One region of the Roseobacter sp. OBYS 0001 genome, then DNA from elsewhere that is predicted to be linked to it. Evidence: riboswitches for the same ligand, from Rfam matches in the RefSeq annotation. Region 1 holds a riboswitch; each other region holds the start of a gene.

Region 1 (6,731 bases):
AGACCGGTGAGTGCGCTGATGCACCCCGCTGCTGCCACGATCCGCCCGAGCATCCTGTGCAGGGCAGGGCGATAGCGCCTCAGGCTCGGCAGGAACTGAACAGCCCCCACAAGGCAGAAGACTGAACTGCCGAGGATATGCAATGTGATCGGGAGGGGATCGATCACCGCACGCGGGTTAGACGGGATGATCGCCGGAGCGCCGAGAAGTTCCGGAAGCCGGATCAGACCGACGACTGCCGGGATGAAAGAGTAGAGGAACACGAGGGTAAGGAACGCCCATTCGCGACGGCTGATAAAGTGCATGCTTCGGTCTCTCAGAATAAGGTGTCGGTCTGCCTCAGGCGGGCTTGCGCGCGACGATAAAGGGGCTCAGTCGGTTCTTTCCGAAGTACCGCGTCTGCTCGATTTCGAACCCGGCCCGGATCAGGTGCCGCGTCAACTCAGCGCTGCTCAAGATGATCACATTAGGCGCGATCCGCACGGCCATGAGCACGCGAACCATGGCGCGCATCCAGCGCGGCGCGTCCTTCAGGCAAACCGTTTTTGAAATGAAGTGACCGCCGGTTTTCATTTGGTGGAATACTGCATCCAGCACGGTGGGTATGTCATCCACCAGATGCAGCAGGCTGAACGCGCGAATGATCTCGAACGGTTGGCCAGGAATGTGCTGCGCCGCCTCCGCCTGAAGGAATTCCGGTTTTCCCGCGCCATCTCCGCCTGATCGTGATCGGGCGACCCGGATCATCTCGGCAGAGAGGTCGGTTGCGGTCACATGAGCGACGACAGGCGCGATCTTGCTCGCCGTGGCGCCTGTCCCGCAGCCGATTTCAAGAACCCGATCGGTCGCTTGAAGAAGCGCGGTGACGCATTCCAGCTTTTCTTTGAAGGCGGAGACATCAGCGATGGGCTTATTCGCGTACTTGGGCGCATGCCGGTCCCAGAAGGCTTCGGCAGTCATGTCGGAATCCATTGCGTGTTGCACTTCAGGTTTGAAGCAGCGCGGATGCGCCAGTCAGAAAAACTGCGAAGTACATTGTGTCGCTTTCAATGGCTAAGACCGGGTTGATCTCGTTTCGCAGTCGGTATCATCCATGCGCTCGTGAAAGGTCGATTGCCTAAATTCGTCCACCTGCTATACGCTGATGGATGAACTGGCAGGCTATCTCCTTCGATTGGAATCAGGTGCGCGCCTTCCTCGCGGCAGCTGAGGAGGGCTCGTTCAGCGGCGCGGCGCGCGTGTTGAAGACAACGCAGCCGACGATAGGACGGCAGATCGGTGCATTGGAGGAGGCACTTGGCGTGACGCTGGTGGAGCGCAGCGTCCGTGGTCTTACCTTGACGGAAGCAGGGCGCGACCTGATTGAGCACACGCGTACCATGGGTGAGGCTGCGACGCTCATCTCGATGGTGGCCGACGGTAAATCACAGGAAGTCTCGGGTGAAGTTACTGTAACGGGCACAGACCTCTTGTCCGCAGCAATCCTGCCCGGCGCACTCAAGCCGTTGCGACAGACGGCGCCCGGCATCCGCGTCCGCATCCATGCATCAAGCGAGATGCAGAATTTGACACAGCGCGAGGCGGACATCGCGATACGCCACGTCCGCCCAGATCAGCCGGACCTGATTGCACGGCATTTGGGCGACTTTCGCGCCAATCTCTATGCCGCGACTGACTATCTCGATCGCGCAGGTCGCCCGCATACGCCGCGTGATGTGGCGACCCTCGATTTCGTCGGAAATGCTGATCCTGAGCGCCTGATGGCCCCGCTGCATAACATGGGCGTGCCCGTTCGCGCAGAGAGCTTTGTGATGTCGAGCGAGAGCGGTGTCGTCGCATGGGAACTGGTAAAAGCGGGCTATGGCGTCTCGATGCAGCCCGAAACGTTAGGTGAGGCTGAACCGGGCTTAGAAAAGGTCTTGTCGGATTTCCCCTCGCTTGAGTTTCCAATCTGGCTGGTTACCCATCGGGAGTTACAGACCAGCCGCCGTATCCGGATCGTATTCGACCTGCTGGCTCGGGGTCTCACGGACGTTGCGAAGCGCCGAGGTAGCGGCGATTGACAGGTGTAAATGCGCCGAACCCGGAGCAAGTGAGGTCGCATGGCAGTAATTAAAGCTACGCTTGCGAGAGTTCGTTTTGTGCGATGAGTGCACGTTAATGTTGGAAATGCTGCGCAATCGATCAACGCCGCTCCGGGGAAGCTGCAATACGGCAACGGTTCTCGCGATGAACGGCTGGTTGGGGCCGTTCTCAAAGGCCCTTCATCATTGCGTATCGTCGATGCTGCGAAGGTGCCGACGACAGGTTTGAGCTCGCAGCCGACATGCTAGAGTTGTACTGGGCGTGTTTGTAGCGTGAAAAATTCTGCATGCACGAAAAGATCTGCGTTGCGAGGCAGTGCAAAAAGCGGTCATCCGTGTCAGCTTTAGGAAACCGTTTGGCGTCGCGTGACAGAACATGGACGGTCGCGGCCCTTTCTCTTTCGAAGCTCAATTTCGTAAACATTCAGAACAATTCTCCTGAGATCCTTTTAACCATTTGACGCTTCTGCGCGATCAACTTACACGTAGATCTATATCTGTTGGGGTGCCTTTAACCGGGCTGAGATGCACAAGCTGCGAACCCATTGAACCTGAACCGGTTAGGACCGGCGGAGGGAACAGCTCGCGGAACTCGCATCCGTGATGTCCTGCGCCCTTTAGCTTCCTGACCCTTAAACCGAGGGGCTATGACGTGGTAGCAAAGGCGTTAACGATTGCTGGCTCCGACTCTGGTGGTGGGGCTGGTATTCAGGCCGATCTCAAGGCTTTTTCCGCAATGGGTGTTTATGCTGCTTCTGTTGTGACGGCGGTTACCGCACAGAACACCAATGCTGTCACAGCCATTCATCCGATCCCGGATGAGGTCGTTGCTGCGCAGATCAAAGCCGTTCTGGATGATATCGATATTGACGTGGTCAAGATCGGAATGCTGGGCACACCGTCACTGATTGCAGCGGTGGCGGATGCGCTGGCGGGCTATGATGGGCCAGTTGTGCTTGATCCCGTGATGGTTGCTAAATCAGGCGATACTTTGCTGGCCGATAGCGCGATAAATGCGTTGAAATCTTCACTTTTCGGACGCGCGACCCTGCTTACACCCAACCTACCTGAAGCAGCTAAGCTGGTCGGCGAGGGCAGCACGCAGTCGCAGGCGTCCGCCCTTCTCGAACTTGGCGTCGGTGCAGTTTTGATGAAAGGCGGACATGCCGACGCAGAGACCTGCACCGATCATCTTGTCTGGCAAACGGGAACGCAAGCCTTCTCGGCCCCACGAGTGAATACCCGCAACACCCACGGCACGGGATGTTCCTATTCCTCTGCAATCGCTGCGGGCCTGGCGCAGGGTATGGCGTTGAGTGATGCGGTATCGCGTGCGCACACCTGGCTACATCAAGCGATTTTGCGTGCCGATGAATTGCACGTCGGGCGGGGTCATGGGCCCGTTCATCACTTTCATGCGTTTTGGAAGTGAGCGGCCCATTCACCATTCTGGGCGGCGGCGTTTGCGGGTTGGCAGTGACGGCAGAATTGTCGTCACGCGGCGCGCAGGTCACGCTCATTGATCCCAAAGGCGCGCCGGGCGATCATGCCTGTTCTTGGTGGGCCGGCGGCATGCTGGCGCCCGATTGTGAAGGCGTGAGCGCAGAGCCCGAGATCGTGTGCCAAGGCCGCAAAGCTGCAAGGTGGTGGGAAAGCCAAGGCGGGATTGTACATCACGAGGGCACGCTCGTTGTCGCACTTAATCGCGATCAAAGCGATCTGGCAACTTTTGCGCGCCGCGCGCCGACCGCGACATCGCTGTCAAAAACGCAGATCGCTGAGTGCGAGCCGCTTCTGGCCGAACGCTATTCCAAGGCGCTGTTCTTGGCAGATGAGGGACATCTTGACCCTCGCGCGACACTGACCGCGCTGCATGCGCGGTTGGAGCAAAGAGGCGTGGGGTTTGGCGGTAACATCAAAGGTCAGGTGATTGACTGCCGCGGGCTTGCTGCGCGCGATACCCTCACAGATTTGCGCGGCGTGAAGGGCGAGATGCTTGTGGTCCGCTGCCCCGACGCGACGCTGTCGCGCCCCGTCCGACTGCTTCATCCGCGAGTCCCGCTGTATATCGTGCCGCGTGGTGACAGTGTCTTCATGTTGGGCGCAACCCAGATCGAAACCGGCGAACGCGGGCGCGCGACGCTGCGGTCTGTTATGGAATTGATGAATGCGGCCTACGCACTGCACCCCGCTTTTGGTGAGGCAGAGCTATTGGAAATTGGCGTTGATGCGCGCCCTGCCTTTCCAGACAACCAGCCGCGCATCCGGCGGATTGGTGATGTGATTTATGTAAACGGTCTGTTTCGGCACGGTTTTCTGCTTGCACCTGCATTGGCGCAGATGACCTCGGACCTGTTGCTAAAGGGCAAGATACCGGAGGTTTGGTATGAAGATCATCGTGAACGGTGAAGCACTTGAGACCGGCGCGCTCACACTGGCCGCGCTCTTGGATGCCCTGGGGAAGGGTGAGGCCAAAGTGGCCACCTCGCTTAACGAGACGTTCGTGTCCAAGCATCAGCGCGCAGAACATACTCTGCGAGAGGGGGACCGCGTCGAAATTGTGGCCCCTCGACAAGGAGGATAGAATGCCAACTTTCTACGGCACAGAAGTGACATCCCAGCTGATGCTGGGCACCGCGCAATACCCGTCGCCCGCAATTCTGGCGGATGCTTTTCGCCGCTCGGACGCAGGGATTGCCACGGTTTCAGTGCGGCGCGAGGCGGGTGGTGATCAGGCGGGGCAGGATTTCTGGGCGTTGATCCGGGATCTGGGTGTCGCCGTGCTTCCCAACACCGCAGGCTGTTATTCGGTGCGCGAGGCCGTGACCACTGCTCAGATGGCCCGCGATTTGTTCGACACCAACTGGATCAAGCTTGAGGTCATCGGCCACGCCGACACCTTGCAACCTGATCCCTTCGGTCTGGTCGAAGCAGCCGCACAACTGGCCGAGGACGGGTTTGAGGTGTTCCCTTATTGCACCGAAGATTTGGTGCTGTGCGAGCGGCTGGTTGAGGTCGGCTGCAAGGTTTTGATGCCATGGGGCGCGCCCATCGGCACCGGCTTGGGCCTGAATAATATCTACGGTCTGCGCAGCCTGCGCGCCCATTTTCCTGATACGCCACTGGTCGTGGATGCAGGTCTTGGACTGCCCTCCCATGCGGCCCAAGCGATGGAATTGGGCTATGACGCGGTTCTGTTGAATACAGCCGTTTCAAAAGCGGGTGATCCAGCGGCGATGGCGCGCGCCTTTGCTCTGGCGGTCGAAGCAGGCGCGCTGGCCGCCGGTGCTGATCCCATGGATGCACGCGACATGGCGGCGCCGTCCACGCCCGTCTTTGGAAAGGCCATGCTATGACGCTGCCCCGCTTTTACCCGATTTTTGATGATGTGGCCTGGCTGCGGCGCATGCTGCCCTTGGGGGTCAAGCTCGTGCAACTGCGCATCAAAGACCAGCCGCAAGATGCACTGCGCGCCCAACTGACCGAAAGCCGCGAGTTGTGCCGTGCCCATGGTGCACTGCTGGTGGTGAATGATCACTGGCAGCTGGCCATTGATCTGGGCTGCGACTGGGTACATTTGGGTCAGGAAGACCTTGATGCGGCCGATGTGGGGGCGATCCGTTCCGCCGGACTCAAGCTTGGGAATTCGACCCATGACAAAGCTGAACTGGCACGCGCGTTGGCGTTGAAACCAGACTATGTTGCATTGGGCCCGATCTATCCGACGATCCTGAAAAAGATGAAATGGCATCAGCAGGGCGTTGAGAAGCTCAGCGAATGGAGAAACCGTGTGGGCGATATCCCCCTTGTCGCCATCGGCGGGATGAGCACGGACCGCGCACCGGGGGCATTTGACGCCGGGGCGGATGTTGTCTCGGCCGTTACGGACATTACGCTGCACGACGATCCAGAGGGCCGCGTCAGGGAATGGCTGGAGGTCTGCGGATGAGCCGCTATGCCCGCCAGACTGCGGTACTGGGACATGCCGCGCAGGATAAGCTGGCAGGGTCGTCTGTCCTTGTTATCGGTGGCGGTGGTCTGGCCGCCCCTGTGATGCAATACCTTGTGGGTGCGGGTGTCGGCCAAATCCGAATTGCGGATGCAGATGTCATAAGCCTGTCCAACCTGCACCGCCAAACGTTGTTTCGCGAGGCTGACATCGGCTTGCCAAAAGTCGATGTGATTGCAAAGGCGATGGCTGCATTAAACCCTGACACGACCATTGAACCCATTCGCCAGCGCGTCGATCCAGCCAATATTGCAACCCTTTGCGAGGGTATGACACTGATCCTGGATTGTGCAGACAGTTTCGCGGTCAGCTATATCGCGTCTGATTATTGCCTTGGGACAGGTCAGCCCCTTGTCAGCGCCAGCGTCGTGGGTCGCGACGGTTATGTCGGTGGCTTTTGTGGCGGTAAACCGGGGTTGCGCGCGGTTTTTCCCGATCTGCCGGATCAGCTTGGGTCTTGTGATACAGACGGTGTACTGGGGCCAAGTGTCGGTGTGATCGGCAGCCTTCAGGCGCAGATGGCGATCGCAGTCCTGACGGGCGATCCGCACGTCTTGGGGCAGCTTGTCACCTTTGACGCGGGCGGGATGCGGTTTGGGGGCTTCCGCTTTGACACGGCATCAGACCCTGCGCCCAAT
Region 2 (6,731 bases), on a different contig from region 1:
GACCGTTACCATCTGCGAGCCCGCGATGAGAATGCCGGGGATCACACCAGCCAGAAACAGCCCCCCGATCGAAACCGACATCAGCCCACCCCAGACGATCATCAGGATCGAGGGCGGAATAATAACCCCCATGACGCTGGAACAGGCCGTGATGGCCACCGCGAAAGATGAATCGTACCCCTCTTTCTTCATCTGCGGGATCAAAAGCGATCCGATGCCCGCCGCATCGGCGGTCGATGACCCGGAGGTGCCGGCAAACAGCATGGAGACGACCACATTCACATGCCCTACCCCACCCGGCAGATGCCCAACCATCGCGCGCGCAAGGCGGATCAGCCGATCCGTTATACCAGCCGCATTCATCAGATTGGCCGCCAGCAGAAAAAACGGGACCGCCAGAAGGATGAAAGCGTTATAGCTCTTGAACATCTCGCGCATGAGCAGAACGGGCGTCAGGCGGTCCTCGATGAAAAAGACCGGCACCACGGCCAGCCCCAGCGCAAAGGCAACTGGCACGCGCAGCGCAACAAGAATGCCAAAAGTGCCAAACAGAATGGCAGCGACTTCACCCGGCCCCATCGACCATTCCCTTTTTGAACACTTGAAAATCATCGAATATGCGCTCAACGGTAAATATCGTCCACGTGCCCCCCGCGATGGGCCAGGCGACATAGATCATCCACATGGGCAGTCCGGATATTTCGGACTGTTGTCGTGCGCCGAGCACAAAGAAATCGCGCCCCCACCACAGAAACGACAGCGCCATCACAAGGATGGACAAGTGCACAAACAATTTGGAGGCGAACTCGATATGCCGGTTCTGGGTATGGGGCAACACATCAACGTCGAAATGGGTGCCGTCCCGAACGGCGATCATCGCACCGATCAGGATGATCCAGACAAAGCAGAAACGCGCGATCTCTTCCGTCCAGATGTAACGCGGTACCATTCCGGTGTACCGGCTCAGGATCTGCATCGTCACCGGAACGATCAGCGCGGCCATCAACAGAGTGATAAGGAACTTCAGAAGGCGATAATAGCCTTCGAGAAACATACGCATGGCGCGTCTCGTTTTGTCTGAGTGGTGGGCGGGTTCCGCGTCACGAGGACACGGAACCCGGATATAGATCAGTTTACAGCTTCAATCGCTTCTAGGACGTCAGTCGCGCCCAGTTCTTCGGCATATGACCGCTTCACAGGACCGGCGAGTTCCAAAAGCTTGTCGCGCTCCGTAAACTCATGGGTTTTGAGCAAGCCTGCAGATTCCATCGCCGACAGTTTTTCGCTGTCCTGACCGCTTTCAAGATCGCGGCCCAGCTTGCCACCAGCCTTGCCCGCTTCCATCACGCAGGCCTGTTCTTCTGGCGTCAGCCGCTCAAACGTCGCGTTTGAGAATGCAATTGGCCTGACGGTGATGGCATGCCGTGTCAGCGAAATCTCTGGACCAACCTCGTAGAACTTCATCTGTTCGATGCCTGCCGCCTCGTTCTCGGCCGCGTCGATTACGCCGGTCTGGATGGCGTTATAGACTTCGCTATAGGCGATGACCGAGGGGGCCGCCTTGATGGCTTCGAAGATACGGGTCTGGATCGGTGCTCCCATGACGCGCATTGGCAGCCCTTGGAGTTCTTCCATCGTGGTCACGGGCTTGTTCACGATCAGGTTGCGCGTGCCACCGCCCGCGTAGCCGATCAGCCGCACATCCGCCTGCTGCAGAACGTCCGCGGCGAGCGGAGCAAGAGCATCCTGTTCCATTACGGCATTCCAGTGATCCAGATCACGAAACAGGAACGGCATGTCCATCAAGGGCGCTTTCTGCGAGAAAGTCGACATATGCGATGGGCTGACAATGGCGTAATCCACCGCGATGCCCTGGCTCATGTTTTCAAAATAATCCTTCTCCAGCCCAAGCTCTGAATTCAGGTGCAGATCAAAGGTGAGCGAGCCACCGGAACATTCGCCCGCGACGCGCTCGAACTCCCGCAATGCTTTGGTAAAGGCGTGAGATTCGTCGAACTGCACAGCGCCCACAAGTTCGGTCGCCGACGTCGTCGTGGCCCCCGATGCCAATGCAATGCATGTTGCTACAGCCAAGTATTTCATACAATCCTCCCAGTTTTCTGGCGGCTACTAGACGGCCGCCCGGAGACTACAGTATGGTTTGAGTCTGACCGTATACGCAACAACTGTTTATTTACCAAAGTCCTTTGCAGCCGAAAGTAATCTGGACCTGCGAGGGTCTGTCAGGAGTCCCTTCATGTCGGAACATGCTTTGAGAATACCCGAGTTCAAAGGCAAACGCATTCTGATTACTGGCGCATCAACCGGCATCGGAGCGGCGCTGGCAGGGGCATTTGCATCACAAGGGGCACATGTCGGTGTGCATTACAATTCAAGCAGTGAAGCTGCGGAAACCGTGGCGCGCAACATAGAGGCTAAAGGCGGCACAGCGCATCTGATCCGAGCGGATGCGTCAGACAGTGCGGCGATGGGCGCTGCGGTTGAAGCCGCCTCAGCGGCGCTCGGCGGCCTTGACGGGCTCATCAACAATGCCGGTGGCATGGTCAGGCGGGTTGCCTACACCGATGTGACCGACACAGATTACGACGACATCATGGATTTAAACGCCCGTTCAATCCTTGTGGCCTCCAAGGCTGCCTTCCCCCATCTAAAGGTGAACGGCGGTTTCGTCATACATACATCCTCGATTGCAGCCAGAAACGGCGCGAGCAACGGTGCCGGGCTTTATGGCTCGTCAAAGGCATTCGTTTCAAACGTCACCCGGGGTATGGCCAAAGAATGGATCGCCCATGGTATCCGGGTGAACGCGGTCGCGCCCGGTGTGATTGATACGCCATTTCATGAACGCTACTCGACCGCAGCGCAGATGGACGCGATGCTGGCAACCATTCCGCAAGGGCGTTTGGGAAGCGCTAAGGACTGCGTAGGCGCATACCTCTTTCTGGCGTCAAATCGTCTGGCGGGATATATCATTGGCCAGACGATCGAAGTGAACGGCGGACAGCTTATGCCTTAACCGGCAGCGCAAAACCGCATGGGTGATGGATGCCGCTGCGTATGACGCGTTGAATCAGTTTGACGACCCGACCGAAAAAAATTAGCCGTTTATGCACCAGGGGCGCTGAAAAGCTGAGACGTACCCTTCGAACCTGAACCAGATAGTGCTGGCGGAGGGAGGTTGTATGTCTACTTGTGCTGCATACATCGCACCTCTTTTTGCTTGCAAAAAGAGGAAACACAATGGCCCCACATGACCTGCTGACTGCGCTGCGCAACCAGAATCCTTTGGTGCACTGCATAACGAACTACGTGGCGATGAATGTCGCGGCAAACGTCGTTTTGGCAGCGGGTGCATCACCCGCCATGGTCCATGCGCCCGAGGAAATCGCCGAATTTACACCTGTTTGCGGCGCGTTGACGATCAATATCGGAACACTGTCAGCGCCTTGGCAGGCCAGTATGGTGGCGGCGGCAACGGCGGCCAATGCGCAGAATATCCCGTGGGTTCTGGATCCTGTTGCGCACTTCATCTCCGATTATCGCAAACGTGCAGCGCAGCTTCTGGTCGCACAACGCCCTACGATCCTGCGCGGCAACGCATCTGAAATTCTGGCACTGGCCGGGGAAGCAGGGGCTGGGAAAGGGGCCGACAGCGGGGACAGCGTAGAGGCCGCTCAGGGGGCTGCCAAATCGCTTGCGACCCAGTTTGGGTCGGTCGTCGCGATCACCGGCCCCGTTGATTATCTGACCGATGGCACCCGCGAGGCGCAGGTTTCGGGCGGCTCGCCCCTGATGCCGCAGATTACCGCTCTGGGCTGCTCTCAGACCGCATTGATGGGCGCATATGCAGCCACAGGTCCGGCTTTCGACGCGGCGCTCGCCGCCCTTGCGCATTTCAAAGTCGCAGGCAGTGCCGCTGCAAAGCGCGCCGAGGGGCCGGGCAGCTTTCAGGTCCATTTCCTTGATGCACTTGCCAACACACAGCCCGCTGATTTGGCACAGGTCATCGGATGACGGGCCAGTTGAAAGATCACTTGCGGCTCTATCTGGTGACCGACCCGCAGCTTTGTGCGCAAACAGGCATCGTGGAGACCGTGCGCCGTGCGGTGGCGGGTGGGGTGACGATGGTGCAACTGCGCGCCAAACACGCCACCACCGCGCAGCGCATTGACCTCGCGATGGCGCTCAAGGCCGCCTTGCAGGGCCCCGGCGTTCCGCTCGTCATCAATGATGATGTTACTGCCGCAGTCGCCGCGGATGCAGATGGCGCGCATATCGGTCAGGGCGATATTGCGCCGGACAAAGCCCGCGCGATGCTCGGCCCCGACAGAATTCTGGGTCTGTCGTGCGAAACGCCGCAGACCGTGCGCGACGCGGACCCGGCCTATGTGGATTACCTTGGGCTGGGCCCTGTTTTTGGCACGGATACGAAAACCGACCACGCGCAGCCCACGGGTTTTGACGGACTGGCCGATCTGATCGCGCTGTCGTCTTTGCCGAATGTCGCGATTGGCGGCCTCAAGCCCGACCATATAGATGGTGTGCTTGCCAGCGGAGCGGATGGCATGGCCGTCGTTTCAGCCATCTGCGGTCAGGCCGACCCAAAGGCGGCGGCGCGCGCATTTCACTCCTTCAAACCGGAGCACAAAACATGATCCCAAACTTCCTGAGTATCGCAGGTTCTGACCCCTCCGGAGGCGCGGGGGTTCAGGCCGACATCAAGGCAATTTCAGCCAATGGTGCCTTTGCCATGGCGGCCATCACGGCGTTGACTGCACAGAATACGCAGGGCGTGACTGGTATTCATCCGGTTCCGCCCGCGTTCGTCCAAGCGCAGATCACAGCCATCTTTGCCGACATCCGCGTCGATGCGATCAAGGTCGGTATGATTGCCAATGCTGAGATCGCAGCCGCTGTGGCAGATGCGTTGCAGGGGCACAGCGACATCCCCATCGTGCTTGATCCGGTGATGATTGCCAAAGGGGGTGCCGCGCTGCTGGAGCCGGAGGCGGTGGATACCCTGCGCGCGTCCTTGTTGCCGATGGCAACCGTCCTGACGCCAAACCTGCCCGAAGCCGCTCATCTGCTTGGTATGGCCATCGCCACAACACGCGACGAGATGGCCGCGCAAGGCGCTGCACTTTGCGCCCTTGGTGCCAAGGCGGCACTGATCAAAGGCGGGCACCTTGACGAGCCTCACAGCCCTGATTGCCTTGTCACCGCAGAGGCCGTGACATGGTTTGACGCAAAGCGGGCCGACACATCAAACACCCATGGCACCGGCTGCACGCTGTCATCGGCCCTGGCCGCGCAATTGGCCAAAGGACTGCCCCCCGCCGCTGCCACAGCTGCCGCCAAATCCTATGTCGCACAGGTCATTGCGCATGCAGACGCCTTGTCCGTGGGTACCGGCCACGGGCCGACGCACCATTTCGCATCCCTTTACGCGCAATGAAAGTGAATGACCTATAAAGTCTTTACACTGTGACACCATCCTGCACTTCGTTGTTACCAGACAAAACGCGGGCCACCTTGCACAGATCAGCAACACCGCAAGAGATGGGGCCGCACTATGACCGGTTCTGTGTATGGGGAGACCTTTTCGCTCTGGCGTGCAGGATGCCCTGAACCCTGTCAGGCATATACCCACAATGATTTCGTGGAAGGGCTGCGAGATGGATCGCTGCCGCGCGCCGCGTTTCTGCATTACCTTGTTCAGGACTACGTGTTCCTCGTTCATTTCGCGCGGGCGTGGTCAAGTCTGAGACGCTGGATGAGATGAAGTATGGTGCCAGAACCGTTGTTGCCTTGGTCAATCACGAGATGGCCCTTCATGTGCAAACCTGCGCAGCCGAAGGCATTGATGAAGCAACGCTATATGCCGCCCGTGAAGAATTCGAGAACCTTGCCTATACCCGCTACGTCATGGACACGGGGCTGCAGGGGGATTTGCTTGATCTGTTGGCTGCACTCGCACCCTGTTTTTTCGGCTATGGCGAAATCGGAACACGACTGGCCGCAACAGCCGCCCCCGACACGCCCTATGGCGACTGGATCGGCACCTAAAGCGTCATGCGAAAAACCTGAATCACGTAACGCTGCCTGAAATCAAAGATTTCAACGCGTTACGTGATACTTGATGTTTCAGGCATTTCGTCAGACGCTCTATGCCGATGCTGGTTATCAGAAGGCTATGACTTCGGTGGGCGTCTTGATCGATGCGGCGGTGACACGCCGTTTGGGGCCTCATCCGAGTGCTTCGCCACGATGGCCACAGTTACAAGCCCGCTTTGCCACCGCCACCCGGCTGGAAATCGGTTTTTGGGATATGGGATTGCGCGGCGCATGAACAACGCACGCGCCCTTTGCCGAGCCATGCCGCCTGCCCTCGCGGGGCAGCTGGCAGTTGCGCAGATCGCCGGGTCCTGCGGGATCAGTCAGGCTGATCCGTCAAATCGGAGTCCAGCACGCTTTGCGCGGTGGCCTCGTCTATCACCAGATGGGTCGCGAGCTTCCCAAGCAAGGCAGCCCGGATGGCGGCTGTTTTATGCAGACCTCCGGCCACACAAATGCGACGCGGGATCGCGTGTAAATTCTCCAGCGTCGCGCCAATCAGCTGGTCATGCACCGGCGAGCGCACTTCATTGCCGTCGGCATCTATGAAAAGCCCCATGATGACGGCCAAAGCGCCGTCTGCCTCTACAGCGCTC
Region 3 (6,731 bases), on a different contig from region 1:
GGGTCTGGGGCCAGTGATTGCCGGTTGAGATGATCGTGGCAACCTTTTGGTAGGCCACGCTGCCTTCGGCATAATCTCCGCGTTGGGACAAAGCGGCGAGGCGTTTGTCAGATGTGGTCTGGATGTCGACGTCGAACACGTTAGAAACTCCTTGTGGGTTGGGATGGGGCGCCATGCCGGGAAAACCGGCATTTCGGAAGGCTGTGGGGGTTTGGCCGTAAATGTCCTTAAAGGTGCGGGAAAAACTGCGGTCGTTGGAATACCCGACATGGGCCGCAATCTGAGCAATGGGCAGGTCGGTACGAAGAAGAAGCATGGTGGCCTTATGCATGCGAACGGACCGGATGATCTGCGCGGGCGACGCCCCCATGATCGCGGTGAAGACCCGGTGCCAATGGAACCGTGACATTGCGGCCACGTCCGCAAGTTGGTCCAGCGACAGATCATCCGCCGCTTGGGTGTGGATGTAGTCAATGACCCGCAGAATGCGGTCCATGTGGGGGTGGGGTTTGGGTGCGTTGTTGCTCATAGGGAAACCATAACAGCGACCATATGCACAAATCTTGCTGAATTACGCAGGCGGAGGGAATCCTTCCGAAAAGTCCACGATGTTGGTCCCAAGCTGCTGCAAGATGAACGAACGACAGGTCTAGAGATGGTGCCATGGCTGGGTTTGCCATCTAGCGGACGTCTGATTTGAGCCGTTCACAACGGTGCATCGCTGGCCCAAAGTCGATGATACCGCAAGGCGGAAAATGGCTGGAAAGAGCCCATCCTGACCGATGATAGGCCGTGCGCGAACGTCAGCTTCGAACAACGGTGACAGCGGCATAAACGACGATCCATGCAAAGAAGGCCGTCAGAAGCCGCGTCATGGTTGTTTCCCCATAAAAACGGAAATGGTTTCAAAATAGCCGGGTAGGATCGCTGCAAGCGCCGTTTTGCTTTTATCGGTCAGCGCCAGACGGTGCGCGCGTGAATCCTCGGGATCGTCACGGCGGGCGAGCAGATCGTCTTTCAGTAGCGAGGTCACAGTCCGGTGCAGTACTGGTTTGGAAACGTCCAGGCGTTGATTGATTTCACTTTGACGAAGACTGTCTGTTTCTGGTTCGCGGTCTATCACAATGAGGATATGGAATTTCAACTGTGAAAGGTTGTGGCTATTAAAGTAGGCATCCAGCAGGCGCTCCAGCTGGCTCGCCTCTCGCATCATCGAGAGTGCACGCGCCACGGCATCCACGTCGCCCACGCCAGTCGCTGATACGTAGCCGTCGATCATCATCCGCGTGGGCAATTCCCGAAGAAAGAACATGCTAACCTAGACTGTGCAGAGGCAGGATGCGAGGTGGTTCGGCCAGCCATCCTTCGTAAGATTTGAAGATCGCGGCTGTGTAGGGTTGAGCATGGTGCTGATCGAGCGCATCCTGATCTTGCCATTCCTCGAAAAGATACAGCGTGTCCTGACCCGGTGCCTCGAACAGCTCGAACGAACGGCAGCCTTCTTCCGCGCGAGTCTGGTTCAGAATTTCGATGATAGCTTGCTGAGCATCCTTGAAATGTTCAGGCTTCGGCTTGATTTCCGCGAAGACGAATAGCGAGTTTGACATCTGGTATTCCCTCATTTGTTATCATGATAACTAATAAGTGAAATTGTTAATGTCAATTAAACGGCAAAGTACTCTTGAGCTTTCGTTCTCCGAGATGACAGATCTTCCCAAAAAGCACCTTTTGTTGATCGGCGTAAAGAAGCGGATATTGATGTAAGTGCGACGAATGTCGGCAAAGTTCACGGCTCCGGGCTGCGATCGCAGAAATTGAGGATTCCGCTAAAAGGCAGCTTTGGATCGATCCGCACCAGTTTGACCTTCCCAAGGGTGAGATGCAGGGTGAAGCGTAGTTTAACGCTGCATTTTGGAGAGACCAAATGAACGTGGACGGAGGATGCCTTTGTGGGGCTATTACGTATCAGGCTGTTGTAGACCCCGAGCGCTGCGCGATCTGCCACTGCGAGAATTGCCAGATCAACTCGGGCACCGCGTTCGGATGGGTCGTGCATATCGATGATGGTCAATTCGAACTGACAAGTGGCAGGCTCAAGGTATTCGAAACAGTCGCTGACAGCGGTCGCCGCAGGTGTTTAAGCTTTTGCGGTGATTGCGGAACGCGCATACATACACAGACGCCGGACGAGCCCGGCACGTTCTTTGGCCTCAGGGTCGGAACTGCACGCCAACGCCATCTGCTCGCGCCGAAACAACAGGTTTGGTGCCGGTCTTCGCATACATGGGTGTTCGATCTCCCAATGATCACGCGAAATGAAATGCAAGGTCGTTAAGAACAGCAGTACAAAGAGGACATACCCGCCCGAACTTGCCAATATCAAATCACTCCGGCACAGCGAGCGGCAGCGATGCGGGCATCGAGCGCAGAATCGAGAACCAACGTCGAACAGCGGCTTTGGACCGATTTTATTAAGGAGGCTTTGTGTCGTAATTCCCCATTTTCAGAGGGGCGCGTCGGTAAAATACAAGCGGCATTCATTTTATGTATCAGGAGTATACCACCGATCCCCATGTTTGGATCTTCATTGCTGCATACCCCGGCGTTGCCTTTTGCGCGTGCCGCGATCAGAAATCCCAGACGGTTGCCCCTAAACGGACGGCCGCAGGGCCCAAAGATATGAACCCGCGGCCGCCCGGACGGCGACAAACCCACTATTCTGCAAGCGGCGCGCATGAGGTGCTGCTCCCAAAATTATATGCCCATGCGCAATAACCTTAAGCATGGGCAGTTGTTCGTCAGTGAAAGGTGAATTCAAGTTGATCCTGCCCCCGACGCGACGCTCATTTAAATGTAGAGTTCTCTCAATCCTGCTCAGCTGCCCTAAATGGAAAGCAAAACTGAGTAAGTCTTTTCGGGATGCTCCAACTCATGATTATTTATCCAAAGCCTCAGATGAAGGCCGTGACGGCAGATGTAATCGCGCCAAACAACAACTTCTACATCTTTACGGTTCGTTGCGACTCCCTCTTGGACTGCAATACATGGGCTAATCAAAACTTACCCCTTCAGCGATATTCTATCGTTTGAAAACACGTTATTGATAACTCCTTTACCTGTGAACGATGTAACCAAAATATGGACTAAAAATTTCTCAGTTTATGTGCGGAAGTATTATTCAGTTGATCTGTCCCGCTTTCGTGCCGCTCCTATTAACCATTTATGCAGCCTTTGCTTCGAAGGCCAAGGGGCTTTTCCAGCCGGCTTCTGAGCGGTGCCTACGCGGATTGTAGCAGCCGTTCGGGCGCAAGGTTTTCTGACAATCGTGAAAACAGTATTGGCCGCCGCAGTTGGAGTGGTGCCCTCTCGGCAGATTGCTGTGCAACCGACTGCCGGGTAACAAATGCGTCCCCTCGGCGGTGACCATAGCTCCCCAAAGACAGATCGAACCGATCACGCATGTGTGCAAGCACCACAATATCTTTCGTAGGCTTTGGCTGAGCGGACGTTTGCGGAAGGCTCGAAATGGCAGCGGACCGCTCAAAAGTTCGAGGAGGTGCCAAACCATTTGACCCGTCTGATGGAAGCTCCTATTCGAGATTTACCGGGGGCGCTTTGCAGCTGAGATGTACCCTTAGAACCTGAACCAGATAATGCTGGCGGAGGGAGGACACAGAGCATGAAATCGGCTTTCCTGTTCACCTTTTGTCGTCAAGAAAGACGCCCGAAAGTGCATGAATTGAGTACTGCTCGCAAGAATAGCTGGTTTACTGACCTGCACAACAAAGAGCTGCGACTGGCCTTTATATTCCACCAAAATCGACACGAATGTATCCCGGCACTCTATCACAGTCGCTTACGAGCCCTCTCCTTGGAGAGCTTCAAAAAGCATTTCTTGGTTCGGGTCGGAATAGACCATGAAGGTAACAAATCACACGTTTCCCGAGCGTCTCCAGTGATCTCTGCCACTTTTGAAGCGGGCGGCAAAACCAGACGCAGAATATGAATTATTCGGTCAATTTACAATGTGAATTCAAATAATTGAAGCCAAAGCGCATTTAAAATCACCGCACCAAACAGCACCGTTTCGCTTATCGGAATTGCGAGTTGGATAGCAGGAATCAACAATGATAAGAAACTGGGATACCAGTCTGTGGAGCAGGATCGTTGCAAACTAGGATATTCGAAATCTTGGAAACTGTGGCGAAACACGGCCCGATTACCTTGGATGAACTCGCTCAAAAGACGGACATCAGTCGATCCGCTACCTTTCGCGGATTAAAAAGGCTGGAAGACGGTGGGTGGATAAGGCTCAGGCTGAATGGGCGCCAATATGTGCTCACATCGAGAGTCGAGCAAAGGTTGAATTCGAAAGTTGAGCCAAAGAAAGAAATCGAGCAGCTCACACCGGTTATCTCCCAGAGCATCGATTTGAAGTCGATAAGAACACGTATTTTTCAACAAGAAACGACCGTGTCAGCTGAGTTGGTCGATGACAGCATTTTTAATTGCTCTGAACGATGTGATCAAATGATGGCCGCTGATTGTTGTCGCTTCCTTTTGAAGGTTCTTCAGTATGCAGGGTTAGCGGTGGGCAAACCGCAGCTGGATCAGACGCAACTTGTCAAAGCCAAAGATTTACTGGGGAAGCTTGAGCGATGTGATTTTGCAATCGTGTCTGATCATCGGTTCTTGTGGCTACCTGTTTTTTCCCGGTCCTCCGAAGTATTTCTGTTATGTCTGTCTTGTCGGAATTTTGGTCATATCGACAGTAAAGTCGGCCATAAACTTGTGAGAGATCTTAAGGAAAATGCATATGCTACAGGTCTGATAACATTTCAAAACCTGAAAACGCAGCGGCTCGGAACAAGCTCGGTTTATTGAAATGCTCTCAGCGCGATTGCCCCTGCTGCGACGAGGCAAGCAGCCCGGCATATGAACGAAAACACACCGCGCCGGATACTGTTCCGTTTTTCGGCAGGAGCGCTTAGAAACGGCACGTGCGCCTCGCCGCCTCGACCGCCCCTGATGTGAAAACAATGGTTTTTGTCACTTATGTCTTTTGGGCGTGTGCTAACATCTGCATCACCGGCTAGAAACTCATCGAAAACATGCTCACCGTTACGTCGGATATTCTCAACCATGATGATCGTTCCTTTCGCTATGGTTAAGACGACTGGACGCGACCTCTTGTGTGGCCTCTTTTGCTAATCTCAGGAAAGTCCTGTCTCCGTCGGGGGCAGCAGCAAACACAGCATCTAATTCATACCGTTTGTCCGAAGACATTGATGGACCGTTGGCAGCTTTATCACGTCAACTGCAAATGGCTGTATCCCTCCTCTAGGTGGAGCAGTGTCTGCGCTACAACACGCGGGGACCCGGCAAGCTCGCGGCCAGAAACCCTCTGTCGATGGACCTTCCAAGGTTTCCATCAGTGATTTCTCCAAAGGAATGAGAACACCAGCTGAAAGAACTTCACCCAAAGATAGATACCGGGTGGGATGGAGATTAACACCCAGACGATAAGGTTCATTTTCGGTTTCATCTTGGCATGTCCCTTAGATAGCTTTGCCCGAGTTCAACGGACCGGTCTGATCCGGGGAATTTCACGAATTGCGCCGATCGGGCAATTTTGGCATTTCGGATTTTGGGATTGCGGTTGCCACGGTTTCCGAAGCTCAGTTCCGCTTCGGAAACACAAGCACTCTGTGTTTTTGGCTGTCGGTGGTATTTTGCCAATTGCCGACACTACAGAGAAGTGTGACAGCGTTGCGTTATGCGTTCAGTCGCCCTGAGGTCGGAGCGTGCAGGTTGCCTGAACATCAACCTGTCGGCTATGATTTCGCCTAACGTACGATAGATAAGCCCCGTTTTCGTGGGCACCTTGCAGCGTTTCTAGCGCCGCTGACGTATAGGCGTAATTTTGCTGTCAGTTTCCCCAATTCGACAAACCACAATGGACGCTATTGCGTCCAATTAGCCAGTTGGCGGACGCTCCTTTGGAGGTCATTCCGCAAAGTGGGATGGTGGATTCGGGATACCGGCGATTCCCGCATACCGAGTGCACGGGTCATGTTTTGGATGCAGTCCGAAAGCCACATGATGCCAAAAACCACTCAAAGGAGAATGTCATGTCACAAGCCAACAAATACGAGCAGCAGATGCTGGATTTGATAAATGCAGACCGTGCAGAAGTCGGCCTCGATCCTTTAGTATTCAACGCAGACCTCAATGAAGCCAGTGAAGACCACAGCGTATGGATGCTCGACAATGATCGCTTTAGCCATACGGGTGCTGACGGATCCAATTGGCGTGAGCGCATCGAGGCTTCAGGCTATGAATTGGAAGGAAACTGGAAAACCGGCGAAAACATAGCATGGGTCAGCGAAGCCGGTGACAATGGCATGTCAGACGAAGTTGCCCAGCTGCACACCAACCTGATGAACAGCCCTGAACATCGCGCAAACCTCTTGAACCCGGACTTCAAGGAAATCGGGATTGGTATCGAGGCCGGTGATTTTGTTGACGACGGGCAGACGCTGGACGCGGTATTTGTCACCCAGAACTTTGGCACAACGAGCGCAAATACCGTCATACTCCCCGATGCAAGCGCGGACGCGTTGACCGTGGTTGAACCAACACCTGCCGTGGTTGAAGACACAGCACCTGCAGAACCGGAAGTGGCGGAACCGGAAATCACTGCCGGAACCGGCTTTGATATCAAACAGTTC

Evidence for each region. Region 1 has a riboswitch for thiamine pyrophosphate ahead of thiD (bifunctional hydroxymethylpyrimidine kinase/phosphomethylpyrimidine kinase). Riboswitches for the same ligand answer to the same signal wherever they lie in the genome.
Region 2: another riboswitch for thiamine pyrophosphate. It lies ahead of thiM (hydroxyethylthiazole kinase); the one in region 1 lies ahead of thiD (bifunctional hydroxymethylpyrimidine kinase/phosphomethylpyrimidine kinase).
Region 3: another riboswitch for thiamine pyrophosphate. It lies ahead of K5Q35_RS18995 (MarR family transcriptional regulator); the one in region 1 lies ahead of thiD (bifunctional hydroxymethylpyrimidine kinase/phosphomethylpyrimidine kinase).

What each region holds. Positions count from the first base shown of each region.
Region 1 covers NZ_BPES01000002.1:6,588-13,318, reverse strand. Annotated here, with positions in the region: gene K5Q35_RS05540 (DUF2306 domain-containing protein) at 1-305, opposite strand, end outside; gene K5Q35_RS05535 (class I SAM-dependent methyltransferase) at 340-960, opposite strand; gene K5Q35_RS05530 (LysR family transcriptional regulator) at 1,149-2,063, shown strand; TPP riboswitch at 2,576-2,679, shown strand; gene thiD (bifunctional hydroxymethylpyrimidine kinase/phosphomethylpyrimidine kinase) at 2,737-3,516, shown strand; gene K5Q35_RS05520 (FAD-dependent oxidoreductase) at 3,513-4,493, shown strand; gene thiS (sulfur carrier protein ThiS) at 4,471-4,668, shown strand; gene K5Q35_RS05510 (thiazole synthase) at 4,670-5,440, shown strand; gene K5Q35_RS05505 (thiamine phosphate synthase) at 5,437-6,033, shown strand; gene K5Q35_RS05500 (HesA/MoeB/ThiF family protein) at 6,030-6,731, shown strand, end outside.
Region 2 covers NZ_BPES01000013.1:64,769-71,499, reverse strand. Annotated here, with positions in the region: gene K5Q35_RS18940 (TRAP transporter large permease) at 1-579, opposite strand, end outside; gene K5Q35_RS18935 (TRAP transporter small permease) at 566-1,060, opposite strand; gene K5Q35_RS18930 (TRAP transporter substrate-binding protein) at 1,129-2,103, opposite strand; gene K5Q35_RS18925 (SDR family NAD(P)-dependent oxidoreductase) at 2,258-3,037, shown strand; TPP riboswitch at 3,126-3,215, shown strand; gene thiM (hydroxyethylthiazole kinase) at 3,262-4,035, shown strand; gene thiE (thiamine phosphate synthase) at 4,032-4,676, shown strand; gene thiD (bifunctional hydroxymethylpyrimidine kinase/phosphomethylpyrimidine kinase) at 4,673-5,476, shown strand; partial or broken gene K5Q35_RS22950 (TenA family protein) at 5,594-6,370, shown strand; gene K5Q35_RS18895 (sugar-binding transcriptional regulator) at 6,455-6,731, opposite strand, start outside.
Region 3 covers NZ_BPES01000013.1:80,533-87,263, reverse strand. Annotated here, with positions in the region: gene K5Q35_RS19015 (GyrI-like domain-containing protein) at 1-529, opposite strand, end outside; gene K5Q35_RS19010 (MarR family winged helix-turn-helix transcriptional regulator) at 872-1,282, opposite strand; gene K5Q35_RS19005 (putative quinol monooxygenase) at 1,314-1,607, opposite strand; gene K5Q35_RS19000 (GFA family protein) at 1,925-2,335, shown strand; TPP riboswitch at 3,597-3,685, shown strand; gene K5Q35_RS18995 (MarR family transcriptional regulator) at 4,168-4,884, shown strand; gene K5Q35_RS18990 (CAP domain-containing protein) at 6,132-6,731, shown strand, end outside.